Regions from separate parts of the Pseudomonas sp. 3A(2025) genome, predicted to be linked through region 2. Evidence: predicted binding sites of a transcription regulator. Region 2 holds the regulator's gene; each other region holds the start of a gene.
The links. Region 2 encodes FliA, which starts transcription of late flagellar genes. Its sites were predicted from a motif close to CTAAAGTTTNNNNNNNNNNNGCCGNTAA; they were not measured.
Positions count from the first base shown of each region.

Region 1: the regulator FliA is predicted to act here: its motif matches at 2,398-2,425, upstream of ACYP2A_RS21930 (methyl-accepting chemotaxis protein).
Region 3: the regulator FliA is predicted to act here: its motif matches at 1,275-1,302, upstream of ACYP2A_RS31630 (methyl-accepting chemotaxis protein).
Region 4: the regulator FliA is predicted to act here: its motif matches at 1,813-1,840, upstream of ACYP2A_RS21675 (methyl-accepting chemotaxis protein).

Region 1 covers NZ_BAAILM010000062.1:64,239-70,176, reverse strand. The annotation lists gene acnA (aconitate hydratase AcnA) at 1-1,452, shown strand, start outside; gene ACYP2A_RS21935 (CPBP family intramembrane glutamic endopeptidase) at 1,549-2,352, shown strand; gene ACYP2A_RS21930 (methyl-accepting chemotaxis protein) at 2,464-4,029, shown strand; gene ACYP2A_RS21925 (hypothetical protein) at 4,340-4,996, shown strand; gene ACYP2A_RS21920 (hypothetical protein) at 5,395-5,889, shown strand.
Region 2 covers NZ_BAAILM010000030.1:49,262-55,199, reverse strand. The annotation lists gene flhA (flagellar biosynthesis protein FlhA) at 1-923, shown strand, start outside; gene flhF (flagellar biosynthesis protein FlhF) at 935-2,266, shown strand; gene fleN (flagellar synthesis regulator FleN) at 2,382-3,218, shown strand; gene fliA (RNA polymerase sigma factor FliA) at 3,215-3,955, shown strand; gene ACYP2A_RS11080 (chemotaxis response regulator CheY) at 4,173-4,547, shown strand; gene ACYP2A_RS11075 (protein phosphatase CheZ) at 4,567-5,352, shown strand; partial or broken gene ACYP2A_RS11070 (chemotaxis protein CheA) at 5,384-5,938, shown strand, end outside.
Region 3 covers NZ_BAAILM010000116.1:8,902-14,839, reverse strand. The annotation lists gene ACYP2A_RS31635 (alkaline phosphatase D family protein) at 1-1,128, opposite strand, end outside; gene ACYP2A_RS31630 (methyl-accepting chemotaxis protein) at 1,366-3,006, shown strand; gene ACYP2A_RS31625 (diguanylate cyclase domain-containing protein) at 3,082-4,488, opposite strand; gene gcvA (transcriptional regulator GcvA) at 4,636-5,547, opposite strand; gene ACYP2A_RS31615 (SDR family oxidoreductase) at 5,659-5,938, shown strand, end outside.
Region 4 covers NZ_BAAILM010000062.1:3,526-9,463, reverse strand. The annotation lists gene ACYP2A_RS21680 (TonB-dependent receptor) at 1-1,386, opposite strand, end outside; gene ACYP2A_RS21675 (methyl-accepting chemotaxis protein) at 1,873-3,504, shown strand; gene ACYP2A_RS21670 (aldo/keto reductase) at 3,575-4,396, shown strand; gene ACYP2A_RS21665 (sigma-70 family RNA polymerase sigma factor) at 4,480-4,980, shown strand; gene ACYP2A_RS21660 (FecR domain-containing protein) at 4,984-5,922, shown strand.

The sequences.
Region 1 (5,938 bases), on a different contig from region 2:
GAATATGAATACAACGGCCAGAGTTATCGCCTGAAAAACGGCGCGGTGGTCATCGCCGCCATCACGTCTTGCACCAACACCTCCAACCCCAGCGTGATGATGGCCGCCGGGCTGCTGGCCAAGAAAGCCGTCGAAAAAGGCCTGAAGCGCCAGCCGTGGGTGAAAAGCTCGCTGGCCCCCGGCTCCAAGGTGGTCACCGACTATTACGAAGCGGCCGGGCTGACGCCGTACCTCGACAAGCTGGGTTTCGACCTGGTGGGTTATGGCTGCACCACCTGCATCGGCAACTCCGGCCCGCTGCTGGAGCCGATCGAAAAGGCTATTCAGCACTCGGACCTGACCGTCGCCTCGGTGTTGTCCGGCAACCGCAACTTCGAAGGCCGGGTGCATCCACTGGTCAAAACCAACTGGCTGGCCTCGCCGCCGCTGGTGGTGGCTTACGCCCTGGCCGGTAACGTGCGCATCGACATCAGCCGCGAGCCACTGGGCGAAGGCAGCGACGGGCAGCCGGTGTACCTGCGCGATATCTGGCCCAGCCAGAAGGAAATCGCCGACGCGGTACTCAAGGTCGACACCGCCATGTTCCACAAGGAATACGCTCACGTGTTCGAAGGGGATGCGCAGTGGCAGGCCATCGAAGTGCCGCAGGCCGCGACCTATGTCTGGCAGGACGACTCGACCTACATCCAGCACCCGCCATTCTTCGAAAACATCGCCGGTCCCTTGCCGGTCATCGAGGACATCCACGAAGCACGGATTCTGGCCCTGCTTGGCGATTCGGTGACCACCGACCATATCTCCCCGGCCGGTAACATCAAGACCGACAGCCCGGCAGGCCGTTATCTGCGCGAACAAGGCGTCGAGCCCAAGGACTTCAACTCTTACGGCTCGCGACGCGGCAACCACGAAGTGATGATGCGCGGCACCTTCGCCAATATTCGTATTCGCAACGAAATGCTCGGCGGCGAAGAAGGCGGCTACACCCTGCACGTGCCCACAGACGAAAAACTGCCGATCTACGATGCGTCGATGCGCTATCAGCAAGAAGGCACGCCGCTGGTGATCGTGGCCGGTCAAGAGTACGGCACCGGCTCCAGCCGCGACTGGGCGGCCAAAGGCACCAACCTGCTGGGGATCAAGGCGGTGATCGCCGAAAGCTTCGAGCGCATTCACCGTTCCAATCTGGTGGGCATGGGCGTGCTGCCCTTGCAGTTCAAGACACCGCACACCCGCAAGAGCCTGGGCCTGACCGGCAAGGAAACCCTGGCCATCAGTGGCCTGAGCCAGGCAGAACTGCATCCGGGCATGAGCCTGACGCTGGACATCACCTTTGAAGACGGCCGCCAGCAAAGTATCGAGCTGCTGTGCCGCATCGACACCCTCAATGAAGTGGAATACTTCAAGGCCGGTGGCATTCTGCACTACGTGCTGCGCCAGTTGATCGCGGCCTGAGGAGCGGGTCCGTCACGGGTGCAAACCGGTGACGGGCCTTTTCCTGTATCTCCCCTGTCCCGCTAGAATCGCCTGCTTTGCATTCAGGTGATTCTCATGACCGCAACACGCTGGACAGCTTTGGCCATGCTCAGCCTGGGCTATGGCATTGCGCTGTATCACGGTCAGCTTGAGCCTGCCGCGCTGGGTGCGATCGGGCTGCTGCTGATTGCAGCCTTCGCCGTGCACCCGGCCCGACCGGCAGCCATACGCTGGCTGGGCCACGGCCTGTTCATCGTCACCGGCCTGGCCCTGGCGCTGCACGCGCTACCGGGCTTCAATAATGCGCCGCTCATGGCGCTGACGCGCTCAAGCCCTGAGTCAACGCCCTTCATCACCTACTGGAATCTGGACAAGCCCTTGATCGGGCTATGGATCCTGCTGGCCTGCCCATGGCTCTTGCCAAGCGTCGACCCGGTTCGCGCACTCAAGGTCGGCGCAGCGGCAACACTACTGGTCACCAGCCTGTGCCTGGCACTGGCCTGGGCACTGGGCGTTACGACCTGGGCACCCAAGTGGCCGCCTTACAGCGTGTGGTGGCTGCTCAACAACCTGCTGCTGGTGAGCCTGACTGAAGAGCTGTTTTTTCGGGGTTATCTACAAGGCGCTTTGCAAGGTGCGCTGCAACATTACTGTCATCGATGGTCGGCTAGAGGCATACTGCCAGTTACCATTGCCGCCCTGCTGTTCGGGCTGGCTCATATTGGCGGCGGTTGGACCTGGGTGCTGCTGGCCAGCCTGGCCGGTGTCGGCTATGGCATTGCCTGGCGTCATGGCGGATTGTGGGCGGCGGTCAGCGTGCACTTCAGTCTGAACCTGGTGCATTTCATCCTCTTCGCCTACCCCATGCTGGCACGCTGAGTATTGATCACCGGCAACGCTTATGTTCATTTACGTGATCGACACCTCAATTTACTGCACCTCGTGCCGATAACTCGCCAAAGCCTTATTGGATCGAAGGATCGAATACCCATGCGTAATAATCAGCCTATCACTCAGCGTGAGCGGACATTTGCAGCACAACAACGGTTGATTTCCACAACCGATACCAAAGGCGTAATCACCTACTGCAACGAAGCCTTTCAACAGATCAGCGGCTTTAGCCAACTGGAACTGCTCAAGTCTTCGCACAACCTGGTCCGTCACCCCGATGTCCCGCCTGCGGTGTTCGAACACATGTGGGCCACCCTGAAAACCGGCCAGCCATGGATGGGGATCGTCAAGAACCGTTGCAAGAATGGCGACCATTACTGGGTCAACGCCTATGTGACGCCGATTCTGGAAAACGGCAAGGTCATCGGCTACGAGTCGGTACGCGTCAAACCCACCGCCGAGCAAATCCGCCGCGCCCAGGCCCTGTATGCACGCCTCAATGGTGGCAAATCTGCCGTGCCGAGCCGCGACAAGTGGCTGCCGGTGCTGCAAGACTGGGTGCCATTCATCCTGATCAGCCAGATCGGCTTTTTGATCGGCGTCTGGCTCAACTCCTGGTGGGGCTTCATTCTCGCCGCCGCCCTGTCGGTGCCGCTGGGCCTGCTTGGCCTGAGCTGGCAGCAACGCGGCATCAAGCGCCTGCTGCGCCTGGCCGAACAGACCACCTCCGATCCGCTGATCGCACAGATGTATACCGACAGCCGCGGCCCGCAAGCGCGCCTGGAAATGTCGATCCTCAGCCAGGATGCACGTCTGAAAACCTGCCTGACTCGCCTGCAGGACACTGCCGAGCACTTGAACCTGCAAGCCGAGCAGTCCAATGCCCTGGCTAACGAAAGCTCTGCAGGCCTTGAGCGCCAGCGCGTCGAAACCGAACAGGTGGCCGCTGCCATCAATGAAATGGCGGCCACTACCCAACAAGTGGCCAGCCACGTACAAAGCGCAGCCGACGCTACGCAACAGGCCAATGAACTGACCCGTCGCGGTCGCGACATTGCCGGCGAAACCCGCGAAGCCATTCAGCGCCTGTCGACCGCCGTCGGCGAAACCGGCCTGACCGTGACCCAACTGGCCCGCGACAGCGACGAAATCGGCGGCGTCGTCGACGTGATCAAAGGCATCGCCGACCAGACTAACCTGCTGGCCCTCAACGCCGCGATCGAAGCCGCCCGCGCCGGCGAAATGGGCCGCGGCTTTGCCGTGGTGGCCGACGAAGTGCGCCAACTGGCACAACGCACCACCGAATCCACCGGGCAGATTCATGGCCTGATCGCCAAACTGCAACAAACCGCCAACAACGCCGTACAAACCATGAACGCCGGCCATCGCCAGGCCGAAGAAGGCGTGGCCCGCGTACTGGAAGCCGATCAGGCCCTGGTCGGCATCAGCGAAGCGGTGGCCAACATCACCGACATGGCCACCCAGATCGCCGCTGCCACTGAACAACAAAGCTCGGTGGCCGATGAGATCAGCCGCAATATCTCCAATATTGCCGACCTCGCCGATCAGACGTCCGACGGCGCCCAGCGCTCGGCGGTGCTCAGTTCCGAACTGACCCATACGGCTCATTCGCAGTATTCGTTGGTAGAGCGTTTTAACCGGTAGTTTTTATGGGTATTGGAAGCCCCGTCAGGCGCAGGTCTGACGGGGTTTTTTATTGCCCAGGATTTAGGGGCGGGGTGGAAGTTTGAGTGAGTCCTACAGGATTATAAAAAACACACCGAGGGCTTGCAGGACATTTCCTAAATATTCTTGAAGTTAGTTTGGCGTCACATAGAAGGATTGACAGAGAGGCAGCGGGACGATTAGTTGGGAGTCAGGCGAGTATAAAAATGATGCCTACCTGATTACCCCCTAAACCAATCTTGCCTCGCAGCCAAGCTCATATCGGGTTGGCGTTGCGCAAGGAGAACATATGAAAACCACTACTAGATCCAACCTCCAAGCCCCTGTAATTTCCGTGGCAGAGGCCGATGGTCTCATCAAGCTTTCCGACCTGACACAAGATGTCGTGATGCAGTTTCCTGTATGGCCTGGCCTGGAACCACGAGACGCTTACCAGCTGGCACTCAATGGCTTACCCGTTGGCAGTCGTATTGAATTTCCTGACCCTGTGCCTGAAGGTATGCTTACGCTGAAAATCCCCTTGGAGCTACTTCAAGTCAATGGCGTATACAAAGTTGCTTACTTCGCTATTGGGTACCCTGGAGGCATACCCGATATCTCGCCGGAAACCACCATCCGAATTGACCGAACCTCGCCAGGGGCAGCTCTGCTGGCTCCTCTGATTTTCTCGCAGATCAATGTCGGCGACATACTGACCGCTCATATCCCAGGTTATGCCGACATGGCTATAGGTGACACGCTACAGACCTTGTGCAATGGCATTCAAGGTCCGACACACCGTGTCAGCAGTGATGACCTGGGGACACGCCCAATGCAGATCGGCTTCAGCCGGGATTTTCTGCAATTGCTCGACAATACCCAGATCGAATTCAGCTATCAGGTGACTGATCGGGCTGGCAATCAGTCGCCTCTCGCCTGGCCCGTGACCCTGACAATGTCGGCCTGAGACTTTTCCTACACCCACCTGAACATCCCCCTCTATGGCTTGCATCCTTTTGGATGCAGGACATAGATGAAAATCTTGAATGAAACGTCCTAAAACTTTACAAAAAACAAGGAGTACGAATCTTCCTACCTAAAAATAAGCAGGTCTGTCAGACACGGACTACAGGCCCATTGCCTTTACCCATCAAACATTATCTTTAAAGAGACTAACACACAGGCTTTAAACCGGGCACTTCGGGCGCACAACAACTTTCACCAAGCAACATTCCTAGAAATATCCAGAAACACCTAATCACCTTAAAACGAAGAATACGCATCTCCAGGCACGACTTGATTCATTTACCCGTAAATGCTCTTAATAAGCCTCCTTCTCCCAACCCTTAACTACTTCAGAGCACCATGAAAGAAATCACACCCGATGACATGCCAAAAGACTTGCAAGAAAATAGACAGTTTGATGATGACTCGCCCATCATCATCGAATCGCCACCGGTAGACCTTTACCTTCAACGGTACGTGGACGGTACTCGTTCGCTACTGAATCAGGTGGAGATCTCTATCAGCCTCAAGCCCATAAAACTGGGTAATGCCAACCCTGAATTGATCACCCGCGACCAGGTAAAAGCCGGTGTCAGCGTGCTGATACCGGGCTCACCCATGATGCGTAAAGAAGACGTCATCGTCTTGCACTGGGGCAAACATACCTGTTCGAACACCCTGCACCATGAATCGATCGCCCATAACATCATCTGGGTGCCGTGTATTTGTTATCCCCTTATAGACTTCCAGCAATACGGCCCGCTGGAGCTGTATTACCAGGTCTGGCGTGCCGAGGAAATCATCGGTACATCGCCCTTCTTGCACGTGGTCGTAGAGTCCAACGGCACGCGCTGATTCTAAAATAACCGAATGCGCATACAGCGCTCAGGGAGTGCACGGCCAG
Region 2 (5,938 bases):
TGTCTCAGGAACTGGGCTTTCTGATGCCCACCGTGCACATTCGCGACAACCTCGATCTGGCGCCCAGCGCCTATCGTTTGACGCTGATGGGGGTGATTCTGGCCGAGGCCGAGATTTACCCGGACCGCGAGCTTGCGATCAACCCGGGTCAGGTCTATGGCACGCTCAACGGTATCAGCGCCCGCGATCCGGCCTTTGGTCTGGAAGCGGTATGGATCGAAATCAGTCAGCGCAGCCAGGCGCAGTCGCTGGGCTACACCGTGGTCGATGCCAGTACGGTCGTGGCGACCCACCTCAACCAGATCCTCTATAAGCACTCGCATGAGCTGATCGGCCACGAAGAAGTCCAGCAGTTGATGCAATTGCTGGCCAAAAGCTCACCAAAACTGGCTGAAGAGCTGGTGCCGGGTGTGCTGTCGTTGTCGGGTTTGCTCAATGTGCTGCAAGCCTTGCTCACCGAGCATGTACCGGTGCGTGATATCCGTACGATTGCCGAGGCCATCGCTAACAATGCGTCAAGGAGTCAAGATACCGCCGCTTTGGTCGCGGCAGTGCGTGTCGCGTTGAGCCGCGCCATCGTTCAAAGCATTGTAGGAATTGAGTCCGAGCTGCCTGTCATCACACTTGAGCCAAGGTTGGAACAAATCTTGCTCAATAGTCTGCAGAAGGCCGGTCAGGGTCAGGAAGAAGGCGTTCTTCTTGAACCGAGCATGGCCGAGAAGCTCCAGCGTTCGTTGATCGAAGCCGCCCAGCGTCAGGAAATGCAAGGGTCGGCAGTGATTCTGCTGGTAGCAGGCCCCATCCGGGCCATGTTGTCGAGGTTTGGACGGTTGGCTGTACCGAACATGCATGTTCTGGCTTACCAGGAAATTCCTGACAACAAGCAAGTCACCATCGTAGCGACTGTCGGGCCCAACGGCTGAGGTAGTGAGTCATGCAAGTTAAGCGATTTTTCGCCGCCGATATGCGTCAAGCCATGAAACTGGTTCGCGATGAGCTGGGCGCCGAGGCGGCCATCATCGGTAACCGGCGCATTGCCGGTGGCGTCGAGCTGACTGCTGCCCTGGACTACAAGTTGTCCGCCCTGGCGCCGCGCGTGCCGAACATGGAGCTTGAAGACGAGCTGCGCAAGACCCAGTCGCGTATCGTCTCGGCCCAGGCCGAACTTGAAAATCGCACCGACACCGATGCGAACAACAACCTTCAGCTGTTCTCCGGCCTGCCGCTCAGCGCCGCCGACACGCACATCGAACCGACGCTTGAAGAGCCGCCACGGCCCGCTGCGCCACCGCCATTGTCGACCGCCAGCGAAGCCGCAATCGGCCAGCGGGTGTTCGAATCGATGTGCTCGGAACTCAACGGCCTGCGCGAGCTGCTCGAAGTGCAGCTCGGCTCGCTGGCCTGGAACCAGATGCAGGGCAGTCGCCCGCAGCAGGCCAACCTGTGGCGCCGCTTGCAGCGTATCGGCCTGTCGGGTCCGCTGTCGCGCGACCTGCTGGGCATGATCCCGGACATCGAAGACCCCAAGCAGGCCTGGCGCATGCTGCTGGCGTACCTGGCGCGGATGATCAGCGTGCCGGAAATCGAGCCGCTGGAAGAGGGCGGTGTCATTGCCATGGTCGGCCCTGCCGGCATGGGCAAGACCACCACCCTGGCCAAGCTGGCGGCGCGTTATGTGCTCAAGTACGGCGCGCAGAACATCGCACTGGTGAGCATGGACAGTTTTCGCATTGGCGCCCAGGAACAGCTCAAGACCCTGGGGCGGATTCTCAATGTACCGGTCACCCACGTCGACCCGGGCCAGTCGCTGGCCCAGGCACTGGAACCGTTGATTCGCAAGCGCGTCGTGCTGATCGACACCGCCGGCCTGCAAGCCAGCGACCCGGCGCTGCGCCTGCAACTGGAAAGCCTGGCCGGGCGCGGGATTCGTTCACGTAACTACCTGGTGCTGGGCACTACCAGCCAGAAGCAGGTGCTGACGGCGGCCTATCACAGCTACAAGCGCTGTGGCCTGGCCGGCTGCATCCTGACCAAGCTGGATGAAACCGCAAGCCTTGGCGAAGTGCTGAGTCTTGCAATCAGTCACGAATTGCCCGTGGCCTATCTGACCGATGGGCCACGTATTCCTGATGATCTGCATTTGCCGCGTCGTCACCAGTTGGTGAGCCGGGCAGTCAGTGTGCAGATGCAGGATGAGCCGAGCGAAGAGGCCATGGCCGATATGTTCGCCGACCTGTATCACACCCCTGGCAAGCAGGTGGGGTAATTGATGGAAACGATTGGAAAGTCCCTGCATCTCTGGTCTGCCAGGCATTGTTCGTCCGCGAACGTGCAGTCCGTAATGTGGTTTCGGTCTACGCATGACAAGGTAATGAAATAACATGGGCAGCATGCATCCCGTACAGGTTATCGCCGTGACCGGCGGCAAAGGTGGCGTCGGCAAGACCAACGTGTCAGTGAATCTCTCACTGGCGCTGGCCGAGCTTGGGCGACGCGTCATGCTGCTCGATGCCGACCTTGGCCTGGCCAATGTCGATGTCCTGCTGGGCCTGACTCCCAAGCACACCCTGGCCGATGTCATCGAAGGCCGCTGCGAGCTGCGCGATGTGCTGTTGCAGGGTCCTGGCGGTGTGCGCATCGTGCCGGCCGCCTCCGGTACCCAGAGCATGGTGCATCTGGCGCCTGCCCAGCATGCCGGCCTGATCCAGGCGTTCAGCGAGATTGGCGACAACCTCGATGTACTGGTCATCGACACCGCGGCCGGCATTGGCGAATCGGTGGTCAGTTTCGTGCGCGCAGCGCAGGAAGTGCTGCTGGTGGTGTGCGACGAACCGACCTCGATCACCGATGCCTATGCCCTGATCAAACTGCTCAATCGCGATTACGGCATGAACCGCTTTCGGGTTTTGGCCAATATGGCCCAAAGCCCCCAGGAAGGACGCAACCTGTTTGCCAAACTGACCAAGGTTACCGACCGTTTCCTTGATGTGGCTCTGCAGTACGTCGGCGCCGTTCCCTATGATGAGTGCGTACGCAAGGCCGTGCAGAAACAGCGCGCCGTCTACGAAGCATTCCCGCGTTCCAAGTGCGCTCTGGCGTTCAAGGCCATTGCCCAGAAGGTCGATACCTGGCCTCTGCCGGCCAACCCGCGCGGGCACCTTGAGTTCTTCGTCGAACGGCTTGTTCACCAGACCAGCGCAGCGGGACCTGTTCAATGACAGCCAGCGGTTATCAGATGTACAGCAAGGCTTCCAGGAATTCGCAGTACGAACTGATCGAGCGCTATGCGCCGTTGGTCAAGCGTATTGCCTATCACCTGCTGGCACGGTTGCCCGCCAGTGTGCAGGTGGAAGATCTGATCCAGGCCGGTATGATCGGCCTGCTGGAAGTGTCGACCAAATACGATTCGAGCAAAGGCGCCAGTTTCGAGACTTATGCCGGTATTCGCATTCGCGGCGCGATGCTCGACGAGGTGCGCAAAGGTGACTGGGCGCCGCGTTCGGTGCACCGAAATACCCGTATGGTCAGTGACGCGATCCGCAGCATCGAAGCAAAAACCGGCCGCGACGCTAAAGATCATGAGATTGCTGCCGAACTCCAGTTAAGTCTGGATGATTATTACGCTATCTTGAACGACACCTTGGGCAGCCGCCTGTTCAGCTTCGACGACCTTTTGCAGGACGGCGAGCATGACGGGTTGCACGAGGATGGCGCCAGCGCTTCGCTGGAGCCGTCGCGGGACCTTGAAGACGAGCGCTTCCAGGCCGCGCTGGCCGATGCCATCGCCAATCTGCCGGAGCGTGAGCGTCTGGTGTTGGCGCTGTATTATGACGAAGAGCTGAACCTCAAGGAGATCGGTGAGGTCCTGGGGGTCAGCGAATCACGGGTTAGCCAGTTACACAGCCAGTGCGCCGCGCGTTTGCGAGGGCGTTTGGGGGAGTGGCGCGCGCGCTGACCGGCTGTGCAAGGCGTCATGTGTCGAGTACCCAGACAAGGCAGGAGCCTGTCAGCAAACCCTTGGGGGAGCTGTTTCAGGCGCTTTGGCCGTGTCCATGTGCCCGGTATGTGAAGGCTGCAAACGGTCAGTAATGTGCTGTGCCAGTATTGAGTGAACAGCGGGTCCGGGAGCCGGGCTCGTTCAGGACTGCTTGGAGGTCGAATTGGACAAGAACATGAAAATCCTCATCGTTGATGATTTCTCAACGATGCGGCGGATCATAAAAAACCTGTTGCGTGATCTGGGGTTCACCAACACCTCGGAAGCCGATGATGGCCTGACCGCGCTGCCGATGCTGCAAAGCGGCGGTTTCGATTTTCTGGTCACCGACTGGAACATGCCCGGCATGTCCGGCATCGACCTGTTGCGTCAGGTGCGCCAGGACGAACGTCTGAAGAACATCCCGGTATTGATGGTGACCGCCGAGGCCAAGCGCGAGCAGATCATCGAGGCAGCCCAGGCCGGTGTTAATGGCTATGTGGTAAAGCCTTTCACCGCCCAGGTACTGCAAGAAAAGATCGAAAAGATCTTCGAGCGCGTCAATAGCTGATGCATGCCGCGAGGGCGCTATGGACAACAACGATTCACTGGGTGACTTCGAGTCGACCCTGAAGAGACATGCGCATGAGCTCGTCGCCAGCCTTGAAAAAGGCAAGTTCGGCGATGCAGTGCAATTGATCCATGAGCTCAACCAGACCCGCGACCGCGGCCTGTATCAGGAAGTGGGCAAGCTGACGCGCGAATTGCACAGTGCGATCGTCAACTTCCAGATCGATCCGCATATGCCGCAAGCCGAAGAGGTGTCGCAGATCACGGACGCCACCGAGCGCTTGTCGTATGTTGTGCGCCTGACCGAAGGTGCGGCCAACCGCACCATGGACCTGGTGGAGCAAAGCACGCCGTTGATGAACAGCCTCAGCGACGATGCCAAGACCTTGAGTGCCGATTGGGGGCGTCTGATGCGCCGCGAGATCGGTGCCGCAGAGTTTCGCGAGCTGGCCAAGCGCGTTGAGAGCTTTCTTTCTCGAACCGAAAAGGAAAGCCACAGCGTGGCGACCAACCTCAACGATATTCTGCTTGCTCAGGACTACCAGGACCTGACCGGTCAAGTGATCAAGCGTGTCACGCAACTGGTCACGGAGGTTGAGAGCAATTTGCTCAAGCTGGTGTTGATGGCCAGCCATGTCGATCGCTTTGCCGGCATCGAACATGATCGTGAAGCACTGTTGGCGGAAAATAATCCGAAAAAAAATCTCGCCCAAGGTGAAGGTCCGCAAATTCATGCCGATAAACGGGAAGATGTCGTTTCCGGTCAGGATGATGTGGACGACTTGTTATCGAGCCTCGGCTTCTAGGTCTTGACGGTTAATTTTAGGGAGCACCCCCATGAGCTTCGGCGCCGATGAAGAGATCCTTCAGGATTTTCTGGTAGAGGCCGGCGAGATTCTCGAGCAATTGTCCGAACAGCTGGTCGAGCTTGAAAGTCGACCCGATGACGCAGACTTGCTCAACGCAATTTTTCGCGGTTTTCACACTGTTAAAGGGGGCGCCGGCTTCCTCCAGCTGCATGAGCTGGTGGAGTGCTGCCACATTGCCGAGAACGTGTTCGACATCCTGCGCAAGGGTGAGCGGCGCGTAGACTCTGAATTGATGGACGTGGTCCTCGAGGCACTGGACACCGTCAACAGCATGTTCGGCCAGGTGCGCGAGCGTAGCGACGTTACGCCTGCCACCCCCGAATTGCTGGCGGCACTGGCACGTCTGGCCGACCCGCAGGCTGCCGACGAGGCGCCTGCTGCGCCGGAACCTGTGGCTGCTGCGCCCGTGGCCGCCGTTGCAGAGCCTGAAGCACCGGCGCCAGACGATGAAATCACTGACGACGAGTTCGAGCGCCTGCTCGATTCGCTGCATGGTGCCAAGTCCGATGCGGTGGCTGCGTCA
Region 3 (5,938 bases), on a different contig from region 2:
GCTGAAGGCGTCGGGGTTGTTGCCCCAGCCCTGGCACAGCAGATAAGCAATCAGCGCATTACCGATGATGCGTCGGGAAAAAGGATGGCCGTAGGCGGTTTCTTCCCAACTGGCCGACAGGTTCCAGTCGTCGGTCACGTCGTGATCGTCGAAGATCATCAGGCATTGCAGGTGCGCCATGACCCGCGCCACATCGCCCAGGTTCGCGCAAAACGCATCGATGATGCCTTGTTCCTCGGCGTACCACTTCTGCTCTTCGGGCGTCAGCTCCGGCAGGTCCGGGTCGATCAGCGTCCAGGGCACCGGCGACCAGACCAGCAAGTACATGGCCATGACTTCGCCCAGGGTCACCAGATGATTACCGGCGTTACTGCTGGTGAAGATCGGTTTGCGGGTGCCGCCGAAAAAGCGCTCGCGCAGGGTTTCGTTGCTCTTGAGTGCCGGCAGCAATTCGGCGCGCTCGTAATAGCTGGCCTCATGCGCGTACAGGCTGGTGCTGTCATCGACCGTCGCGCCCTCAAGCTTTTCATCGAACAGCTTCAGGCGCTCGATCAGCGCATGAATGGCACGCAGCGTCGGGCCCGCAACGTCGTCGGCATACACCTGATCGCCGCTCATCATCAGCAAGGCGGGGCGCTCTTCTGGTTTCAGGTCGCCGGCCAGCAACCGGTCGGCGCACAACAGGCCGTCCAGTGAGTCGTGATGCGGCTTGCGACACGAGCCATGCAACATGTGATCGATACGGCTGCGGATCACAAAATTGGGCAATTTTGCGCCGGGGTACAGCAGGTGCGGCGCCCAGTCGGCCATCGATGGCTGCGCATCGTCGGTCAACAGGTCGTAGTCGATCTGCGTATCGCACGGCAGCGGCGTGTCCAGGCTCAGGTCGATCAAGTGCACAAAGGCATGCTCGCCGATGGCAACCACCTGGCAGCGCTCGCCGTCCAGCGGGTAATCGGTCTGGCTGGCCTGGCCCTGTGCATCGGTAAAACTCAGGCGCAAGGTCAGGTCGATACGTCGTGACCCCGCGAGCCAGATCACCAGGCGCCCGCTTTCCTGGCGGCGCAGGATCGGGCCGGCAAGCACAGTGGGCAGGGCAGAGCTTGAAAGGCTGCGTGGGGCGGACATCCGGAATCGGTCTCGGGCATGGAAAACCCGCGATATTAACCTGAGCAGTGTGAAAATTTCCTAGATGAATGCAGGAGGCTTCTGCTCGACAAGTAAGCGCCTTCTATCTGAATGGATTGAAATTTTCATAAATTAACAGCGAAAAACTCCAATACGGCTGTTTGCTGCCGATAGAGATCGGATGGCGTGTCATTCAACACGCCCGTTTACCCACGACAGTTTTCGAAGGAACTCAGCATGAACTGGTTTTACGATGCCAAGCTATCGACCAAGCTTCTCACCTCCTTTGCGCTGTGCGCTGTCATCACGCTGGTCGTGGGCCTGATTGGTAGCCGCGGCATCGGTGAGCTTTCAGACAGCCTCAAGCAGGTATTTGCCAACAATCTGGTGTCGGTGAGCAAGACTAACGAGACCAAAACCAGCACCGTGGCACAGAACCGCGACCTGTACCGCCTGTTGTCGGCCGCCGCAGCCGATTCTCCGCAGGCTGACCGCGAGCGCATTCTGACGCGTATGCGTGAAAACCGTGCTTCGGCTGAAAAGTCCTTCGCCCAGTACCGCGCCACCCCGCTGGCCGACGACGAGCGCGCCGCCGGCAACAAGATGGAAGTCGAATGGCCGGCCTACCAAGCGCTGATTGACCGTGCCCTGAGCCTGGTGAACGCTGGCGACCTGAACGGTGCACGAGCGCTGGTCGATGGCGAAGTGCTGCAGGCATTTACCCGGATTACTGATGAGTTGACCATCATGGTCGACTCCAACAACCGCCAGGCTGGTGAAGGGGCAGCAGACGCCGAGGAGCAAGAGACCGTTGCCAAGCGCAACCTTTACATCGGCATCGTCGTGGCTTTCCTGGCCGCCTTTGGCCTGGGCATGTTCATCAGCCGCCTTATCAGTGGCCCGATTGCTGCCGCCGTGACCAGCGCCCAGCGCGTGGCGGGTGGCGACCTGACCCAACCTATCGTCAGTACTCGCCGTGACGAGGCCGGTCAATTGCTGACGGCTCTGGGCAATATGCAGAGCGGTCTGAAGACCACCATTCAGCAAATCGCCAGCGCCGCCGACCAACTGGCCAGTGCCGCCGAAGAACTCAATGCCGTCACCGAAGAAAGCAGCCGTGGCCTGACCCGCCAGAACGATGAAATCCAGCAGGCCGCCACTGCCGTTAACGAAATGACGGCAGCGGTCGAAGAAGTCGCGCGCAACGCCATTTCGACCTCCGATGCCTCCAAAGCCACCAGCGCAGAAGCTGCCAGCGGTCGCGATCAGGCCCGCGATGCGGTCAAGGCCATCGACACCGTAAGCGCCGAAATCTCCAGCTCCACCACCCAGGTCGAAGAGCTGGCCGGTCAAGTGCGTGAAATCGGCAAGGTACTGGACGTGATTCGCGGCATCGCCGAGCAGACCAACCTGCTGGCCCTCAACGCTGCCATCGAAGCCGCCCGTGCCGGTGAGCAAGGCCGTGGTTTTGCCGTGGTTGCCGACGAAGTCCGTGCCCTGGCCGCCCGCACCCAGGCGTCGACCGGCGAAATCGAAGCCATGATCGGCTCGGTGCAAAGCAGCGCCGACCAGGCCGTACGCGCCATGGGTAACAGCCGCAGCCTGGCCAGCAACACTCAATCGTTGGCCCAGGCCACCGGTCAGTCGCTGGAGCGTATCGCGCAAAGCATCGCGCAGATCAACGAACGTAACATGCTGATCGCCACCGCCTCTGAAGAGCAGGCCCACGTCGCCCGCGAAGTGGACCGTAACCTGGTCAACATCCAGGACCTGTCGACCCAGACCGCCGCCGGCGCCCACCAGACCAGCGCTTCCAGCCAGGAACTGTCGCGCCTGGCGGTATCGTTCAACGGTCTGGTCAGCAAGTTCCGGCTCTGACACGGTAGGACCGGCTTCAGCCGGGAACGGTGACGCTGCGGTTTGCGACTAAAGCGGACCGCCGCCCAGCCGCCCCTACAGCCCGCGATGGGTTTCCATCGCGGTGCTGTAGACCCGCCAGGTATTACGCCCCGCCGATTTGGCTTGATACAGCGCCACGTCGCTCATGCGCAGCAATTCCACCGCATTGTCGGCATGCTGTGGCGCCAGTGCGGTGCCGATGCTGGTGCCGAGACACACCTGACGGCTGTGCAGGTCGAAAGGGCAGTGCAGGGCTTCGATGATCTGCGCGCAAAAATGCTCGACGTCCGCCAGCGCTGGCGCGTTCGGCCAGACCATGACGAACTCGTCGCCGCCGAAGCGGGCAACCATGGCGCCGACCGGTGTCAGCGTGCGCAGCCGCTGGGCGACCTCTTGCAATACCCGGTCACCCGCCGCATGGCCGAGGGTATCGTTGACCGGCTTGAAGCCGTCCAGGTCCAGGCTCAGCACGGCCAGCGGCTGGACGTCGTTGCCTTGCAGGTGCTGGGTCAGAAACTGATCGAGCCGATAGCGGTTGGGCAGGCCGGTGAGAAAGTCATGCTGCGACAGATGACGAATCTCGGCGAACTGCGCATCGAGCTGGCGCGCCGACGCAATGGCGTGGCGCAGCAAGACCGTCAGCACGCCGATCAGCGCCAGCACGCCGGCGATGAACAGCGGCAACGTCTGGCGCAGCAGGTACAGGCCCGGTGTCGGCGGAGTCCAGTTGAGCTGAATCTGCGAGCCGAGCAACGGCATCGATTGTTGATCCGGCAGGGGCTGTGACGACACTGTCAGTTCCGGCAGGCCATAGGTTTCACTCAAGCGTGCCAGTTTTTCGTGGCTCAGGACCGAGACAAAGATCATCACCGACGCCGGCCCCGGGGTTTTCTCGATGGTCGGGTCCCAGCCGGGGGTGAGCGTCGAGGCCGCTGCCAGCGCGGCCACACCATCGACCTTGAGTGCCCGCACGACACTGGTGTCGTTGCGGTCGGCCTCGCGCGCCGCCACCAGCAAGGCGTGCAGGTCGCCTTGCAGCCAGTCACTGGCCTGCACGTTCGCCGCCTGGCCGTCGATCACCGCGTACACCGTACGATCCTGGGCATTGATCACCAGCACGCCGTTGTAGCCATACAGGTCGAACGGGATGTCACCGACATTACGCTGATCGTCGGCCCAGACCTTGTCGACCTTGATGTGCAGGTTTTTGTACGCCTCGCCCCATTTGCTGTAGTTGATGATGTTCAGGCCCACCTCATTGCGCACCTGATCGATCGTGCGGGCAATGAACGTGCGTGAGCGCTGCTGCACATCGGCATCCTGGCTCAGGGCGTTCTTGACCAGCAGATAGCCGCCCAGGCCGATCAATAGCGACAGCGCGCCGATGGCGGGCAGCAGGCGCCAGATCAGCGGATGGTAGTGGCGTATCGAGAGCCAGCGAGCCAGGGTGGGTTTGAACATACGGGCACCTGAAAGGCAGGGCAAAGTCGGCAGGATTCCTTTCCAGGTCAGGGCTTCAGCCGGACCTGAACGAGCGGCTGATAGCGGTGAGCTATCATCGACGCCCGGCGATAAAGGAATCAACCGTTATTGTGCGGATTTTTGTCGTCAATCCGGTGACAACGGTGCGACCTCCCGAGCCTGCGCCAGCAACCACTGCCGTACTTGATCCAGGGGCGCCTGACGCCGGGCCTTGCGCGGCGCGACGAGATAAAACCCGGCGTCCAGGTGCAGTGCCTGGTCGAGCACGGGCACCAGGCGTCCGGCCTCGATATCGGCCTGTACGAAAAAACCGCTGGCCAGGGCCAGACCTTGCCCGGCGATGGCGGCCTCGATGGCCAGCGAGGTCTGGTTGAAACGCAGGTTTCGCGACGCCGACAGCAACGGCTGCCCGAACACCTGGGCAAGCAATTGCGGCCAGAAGTTATGCGCATCGTGCAGCAGCGTGTAGCGCGTCAGGTTGTCCGCGCAGGCCGGGTCGCCCACGCTCGCTATCAACGCGGGGCTGGCCACCGCAACGATGCGCTGCTCCATCAGCCACTGCGCCTCAAGCCCTGGCCCGAATGGCGGCCGCCCGTAACGCACGGCCAGGTCCACGGCATCGTTCTGAAAACTTGAAAGCCGTTCGGTGGCCAATACCCGCAGGTCGATGCGCGGGTGGCTGGCGGTGAAGTTCGGCAAGCGCGGAATCAGCCATTTTGAGGCAAAGGTCGGCGTGACGCTGAGGGTCAGGTGCAAGGGTTCCGGGCGCAGCATCCGGGTGGCGTCGACCATCAACTCGAACGCCCGGCGAATACTCGCCTGATAACTGCGCCCGGCGTCGGTCAAGCCCAGGCCGCGCGGCAGGCGCTCGAACAGCTTGATGCCCAGATGAGCTTCCAGGCTCCTGACCTGCTGCGCCACTGCGCCCTGGGTAACGCCCAGTTCATCGGCGGCCCGGCGAAAGTTCAGGTGGCGGGCCACCACCTCGAACACACGCAAGGCGTTAAGCGGCGGTAATTGGGCGAAGTCTTCTGACATGGCTGTAGTTTTTCTACTGGCTCAACGTTGAAAAGTGCTCTCTCTGCCACGTGTAGCAGAGTGCTAGGCTGATTTTGTAAAAGCATTTTCAGCTATCGCGGAGAAAGATCAATGACTGTAGAAAAAGTAGCAATCATCACCGCCGGCGGCAGTGGCATGGGCGCCGCTGCCGCACGGCGTCTGGCCGCCGATGGCTTCAAGGTCGGCATCCTGTCGTCCTCGGGCAAGGGCGAAGCGCTGGCCCATGAACTGGGCGGGGTAGGCGTCACCGGCTCCAACCAGTCCAATGACGATTTGCAACGTTTGGTCGACCTGGCGATGGCGCGCTGGGGGCGTATCGATGTGCTGGTCAACAGCGCAGGCCATGGGCCGCGTGCGCCGATTCTGGAGA
Region 4 (5,938 bases), on a different contig from region 2:
CAATTGCTGGCGGCGCAGGCCGTAGGTCAGCAGCAACGTGTCGTCGAACAGGCCTACGGTGTCGGAAATCGCCAGGCTGCGGTTGCGGGTCTTGCCGGTCACGCCTGGATCGCCCATCTCGCCGCCGGTCAGCGACACCGAGGTCGGTATCGGCAGGTTGACCTTGTTGTAGATACTGGTGTTGCCGGCGGTCGAGCGATAGAACACATAGGCGTTCTCTTGCTGGGTCCAGATCGTCGAGGCGCCGATTGCGATCTGATGGCTGATCGGGCCGGTTTGCAGACGGCCATTGAGGCCGGCGCTGAAGGTAGTGTTGTCTTCGTTGTGCGGAATTTCCGAGCCGCCGATGGTCGCGCTGCCGCCGTTGCCCACCAGGGCCGGCGTGCCGTAAATGCCGGTTTCACGGGTGTGCTTGACGCCGCCGGCTAGGTACGCAGTCCAGTTTTCGCTCAGGTCCCAGTCGCCACGCATCATGCCGAAGGTGTCTTCGGTCTCGGTATAGGTCCAGTTCTGACCATAGTTATGACTGGCATCGGGTGCGGTCGGCACCTGCGTGGCCGTGCCGAGTTGCACGCTGTTGCGCAGGTGGTTGACGCGCTGCTTCTGGTAGCCGAAATCCGTGGAGGCGCGGAAACCTTCGCCGCGATAGTCCAGCCCGGCAACGAACAGCTTGGTACGTTGATCCTGATCGTCGATGGCAGTCTCGCCTTCGCGCTGGCTGAGGTTGACCCGCGCGCCAAAGCGGTTGTCTTCCCCGAACCGCTGACCCAGATCCAGGTGCTCGCCAATCCGGCCATCGGTGCTGATGTCCTGGGTGTAACGGCGCGTCGGCGTGTCGCCGGCACGCTTGGGCTGCAGGTTGACGCTGCCGCCCAGGCCGCTGCCGGTTGGGCTGACGCCATTGATGAAAGCGTTCGGTCCCTTGAACACTTCAACACGCTCGACGGCATCGGTGGACAAGATCTGCCGTGGCAGCACGCCATACAGGCCGTTGTAGGAAATGTCGTCGCCGCCCAACGGCAGCCCACGAATGATAAATATCTGCGACTGGTTGCCAAAGCCGAACGACTGACGCACCGACGGATCATTGAGCAGCACATCGCCCACGTCTTCAGCCTGCTGGTCTTCGATCAGTTTCGAGGTGTAGCTGGTCATCTTGAACGGCACGTTCATGCTGTCCTGATTGCCCAGCACGCCCATTTGCCCGCCGCGGGCTACCTGACCACCGGCAAAGGCTTCAGGCAGGGTATTGGAATTGGTTTTGACGGCGCTGGCGTTGACGTCGGTAGCGCCCAGTTCGACAACCTGATCGGTGGCGTGGGCCATGAGGCTGGCAGAACAGCACAGAGCAAGCAGGGTCGGGCGGGACGGGAAAGAGAAGGCCATGGAGCGATGTACCTGGGAAAGAGTGATGAGCGCCTCCCTGGCAACGCGGACTCTTCTCAAAGGCGAAATACTGATAGCCGCTTTTGAGAAGCATTCCTATCAAATCACAGTTTTTTCACATCTGGTTACACCTTCCATCGGAAAGCTCTGCCCCAACCCTTTCAGGCTTATTCAAAACCCAAAAATGCAAAAACCCGCCGAGGCGGGTTCTTTGCACATGACCATTCCAACTCCCTGTCGGTAGCCATCCTGGCAATGGTCGATCATCCATGATCACCGTGGCGCTTCCTTGGCTACGGCTGTTGGATCCCATCTTACGAGCATGACCTGATGCCGCAAATGGCTGAATGCCGCCACGCCGTGTAAGCCTTTGACCATTAGCCAAAGGTAGTAGCAAAAAGGCATGAAAAATTTCGTGACCAAACGCTCAATTCTGGTCACGATGGGCCGACAGCGTAAATAACAATAACAAGCGAGGTCGATGCCATGAGCATGCGCCATCTTTCCATCAGTCGGCGGTTGTGGTTGATTCTGGTCGTCTGTGTCCTGATGCTGTTTATCCTCGCCGCCGCGCTGCTCAAACAGATCCATGACGATCTGTACCTGGCCAAAGCGCAAAAAACCATGCATGTGGTGCAGACCGCCAGTGGCCTGCTCAATCATTACCACGGCCTGGAAACCGCCGGCACCCTCACCCGCGAGGCTGCGCAACAGCAGGCGCTGGCGGCGATTCGCGGGCTGCGTTACGACCAGAACGACTACTTCTGGATCAACGATCTGCGCCCCGTCATGATCATGCACCCCATGAACGCCAAGCTTGAAGGCCAGGACCTGTCGGGCATCAAGGACCCGGACGGCTTTGCGCTGTTCAACGAGATGGTCGCGGTGGCCAAGCGTCAGGGTTCCGGGATCATCGATTACCGCTGGCCCAAGCCCGGCGCCAGCGAGCCGGTGCGCAAGACGTCCTATGTGCAGTTGTTCGCGCCTTGGGGCTGGATCATCGGCTCTGGCGTGTATGTCGATGACGTTGCCGCCGAGTTTCAGGGGCAAGTCATCAAGGCCGCCCTGGTCTGCCTGGCGATCAGCGTGCTGATGGCGTTGCTGGTGATCGTGATTGTGCGCAGCATCGTGGTGCCTTTGCGGGCGGCGGTGCAGGCTATGGCCAATGTGGCTAGCGGCGAAAGCGACCTGACCCGCACTCTGGAAACCCAGGGCAGCGATGAAATCACCCTGCTGAGCCAGCATTTCAATACGTTTATTGCCCAGTTGCGCCATGTGATCAGCCAGTTGCAGCAGTCGGCCGTGGCGTTGGGTGACGCCTCAAGAGACATGGGCAGCAGCGCCGAGCAGGCACAAGCACGCAGCCAGCAGCAGTCGCAACAAATGGAGCTGGTGGCCACAGCGGTCAATGAGGTCACCTACGGCGTGCAGGATGTGGCACGCAATGCCGAGCATGCGGCCAGCGAAATGCGCAGTGCCGAGTCCGAAGCACAGCAGGGTCTGGTCAATATCGACGGCAGCCTGCGTCAGATCCAGCAGTTGTCCGCCACCATCGATCAGGCCGTCGAGGTCATGCGCACCCTGTCGGCCGAGAGCACGCAGATCGGCGGCGTACTGGAGGTGATCAGCTCGATTGCCGAGCAGACCAACCTGCTGGCCCTCAATGCCGCCATCGAGGCGGCACGTGCCGGTGAACAGGGCCGCGGCTTTGCCGTGGTTGCCGACGAAGTGCGCCTGCTGGCCCAGCGCACGCAGAAGTCCACGGCACAGATTCAAGGCATGATCGAGCGCTTGCAGCATCACTCCAATGCGGCCGTAAAAGTCATCGGCGAGAGCAGTCGCGCCTCTGACCTGACGCTGGAGCAGGCCAATCTGGCTGGCCAGAGTCTGACCTCGATCAGCCAGGCGCTGCGCAACCTCAACGGCCTCAATGCCTCGATTGCCAGCGCCACCTTGCAACAATCGCACGTGGTCGACGACATCAACCAGAACGTCACCCAGACCGCACAACTGTCGCAAGGCACTGCATTGGCCGCCGAACAGTCGAGCAGCGCGAGCCTGAATCTGGCGCGTTTGAGCGAACAACTCAACGGCTGGCTCAAACCCTTTCGGGTTTGATCTATCGACCGGAACCAGATTGACGATTACCCCTCAAATGGCAATCGTCTGGCGGGCTGGAGCTTAATCAATGCGTACTTTGACACTGGCAGGAAAGACCGTCCCGGCACTGGGCCAGGGCACCTGGCACATGGGCGAAAAAAATCATCAGCGCTCGGATGAAATTGCCGCGCTGTGCCTGGGCATCGAGCAAGGCCTGACCCTGATCGACACCGCCGAGATGTATGCCGACGGCGGCGCGGAAGAAATCGTCGGCCAGGCCATCGCCGGCCAGCGCGACAAGCTGTACATCGTCAGCAAGGTTTACCCGTTCAACGCCAGCAGTCAGGGCATTCCCAAGGCCTGCGAAGCCAGCCTGCGGCGCATGCACACCGATTACATCGACCTGTACCTGCTGCACTGGCGGGGCCAGTACCCGTTGTTCGAAACCGTGCAGGCCTTCGAGCGCTTGCGCGAGCAAGGCAAGATCGGCGCCTGGGGCGTGTCGAACTTCGATGTCTCGGACTTGCTGGAACTGGACGATCCGCGCTGCGTGACCAATCAGGTGCTGTACAACCCGTCGCAACGCGGCATCGAATTCGACCTGATTCCCTGGGCGGCCAACCGTCACCTGCCGTTAATGGCCTACTGCCCTATCGGCCAGGGCGGCGATCTGCTCTGGCACCCTGCCCTGCAGGAAGTCGCCCGGCGCCATAACGCCACGCCCGCGCAGATCAGCCTGGCCTGGGTACTGCGCCAGGACAATATGATTGCCATTCCCAAGGCCATGAACCCGGACCACATCCGCCTGAATGCGGCCGCCGCCGACATTGTGCTCAGTGCGCAAGACCTCGCCGACATCGACCGCGCCTGGCCGGCACCGTTGCGTAAGCAACGGCTGGAGATGGTGTAGGAAATGTCTTGAAAACCAACCCTTGTCATGAAAGCGGATTTGCGCCAACAATGTAGAGAATCATTCTCACATACACGGCTGCCATGTCTGCACTCGACTCCTCTTCCCTGCATCACCTCTACCAGCAACACCACGGCTGGCTGAATAACTGGCTGCGCGCACGGCTGGGGAATTCGAGCGATGCGGCGGACCTTGCCCAGGACACGTTCGTGCGGGTGCTGACGGCGCGCAATGTCGAGGCGATTCGTGAGCCGCGCACGTACCTGAGTGCGATTGCGCGGGCGTTGATGATCGACAAGTTTCGCCGCCGGGCGGTAGAGCAGGCGTATCTGGATGCCTTGATGTTGCGCCCTGAACCGCTGGATATTTCGCCGCAGACGCGGCTGTCGATCATCGAAACGCTGACAGCGGTAGACGCCATGCTCGACGGGCTGGGCGAGCGCACCCGGTCGATTTTTCTGGCAGTGCAACTCGAAGGCCTGAGCTATGCCGCCATCGGCGAGCGGCTGGGTGTGTCGGTGACGACGGTGAAAAAACACATGATCCGCGCCATGACCGAGTGCCTGTTGCTGGTGGAGGACTGAGCGGTGCTTGATCGCAAGGTGCTTGAAGCCGCCGCCACCTGGTATGTACAGCTCAGTGCCGCCGCGCCGGGTCAGGCCGACCGCAGCGGTTGGCAGGCCTGGCTGGAGCAGGACGCCCGCCATGTGCAGGCCTGGGCGCGTGTGGAAAAACTGCAACGCCAGTTGGGCGGGCTGCCGCAAGACGTGGCGCTACCGACCCTGGCCGGCGCTCGGGCCCGACGCCGCTCGGTGGCCAAAGTGCTGGGCCTGCTGCTGGCGGTCGGAGCCACAGGCTGGGGCCTCAATAGCGTCGAGCCGCTGTCGGCGCGGCTGGCAACGCTGCGCACCGGCAAAGGCGAGCGGCGTCAGGTGCAACTGGCCGATGGCGGCCAACTGCACCTCAATACCCATACCGCAGTGGACGTGCATTACAGCGCGAGCCTGCGCGAGGTGCGTCTGCATCATGGCGAGGTGCTGATCGAAACCGCGAAAGACCCCGCCGGCAGGCCTTTCGTGGTGCATACGCCCGAGGGCAGTATTCGCGCGCTAGGCACCCGTTTCAGTGTGCGCAGTGAAACGGCGCAAACCGAAGTGCGGGTGCTGGAACATGCAGTGGAACTGCGCCCGGCCGGTAATCCGGCCGGCCTGTTACGGCTGGAGGCTGGCCAGCAGGCGCAGTTCGATCATGACCGGCTGGGCCAGCCTGCCCCCCTGCCCGCCCATAGCGATGCCTGGCTGCGCGGTCGGCTGATGGTGCTGGAATGGCGGCTGGCCGACCTGCTGGTGGAACTTGAACGCTACCGGCCAGGTGTATTGAGGTGCAGTGATGCGGTGGCCGATTTGCGCGTATCGGGCGGTTTCGATCTGGACCATACCGACACCATTCTCGAAAACCTGGCCCTCTCGCTGCCCGTTCGGGTGCGCTACCTGACGCGCTATTGGGTGTCGGTCGAGGCCGCGTAAAAAAATTCTTCAAGGG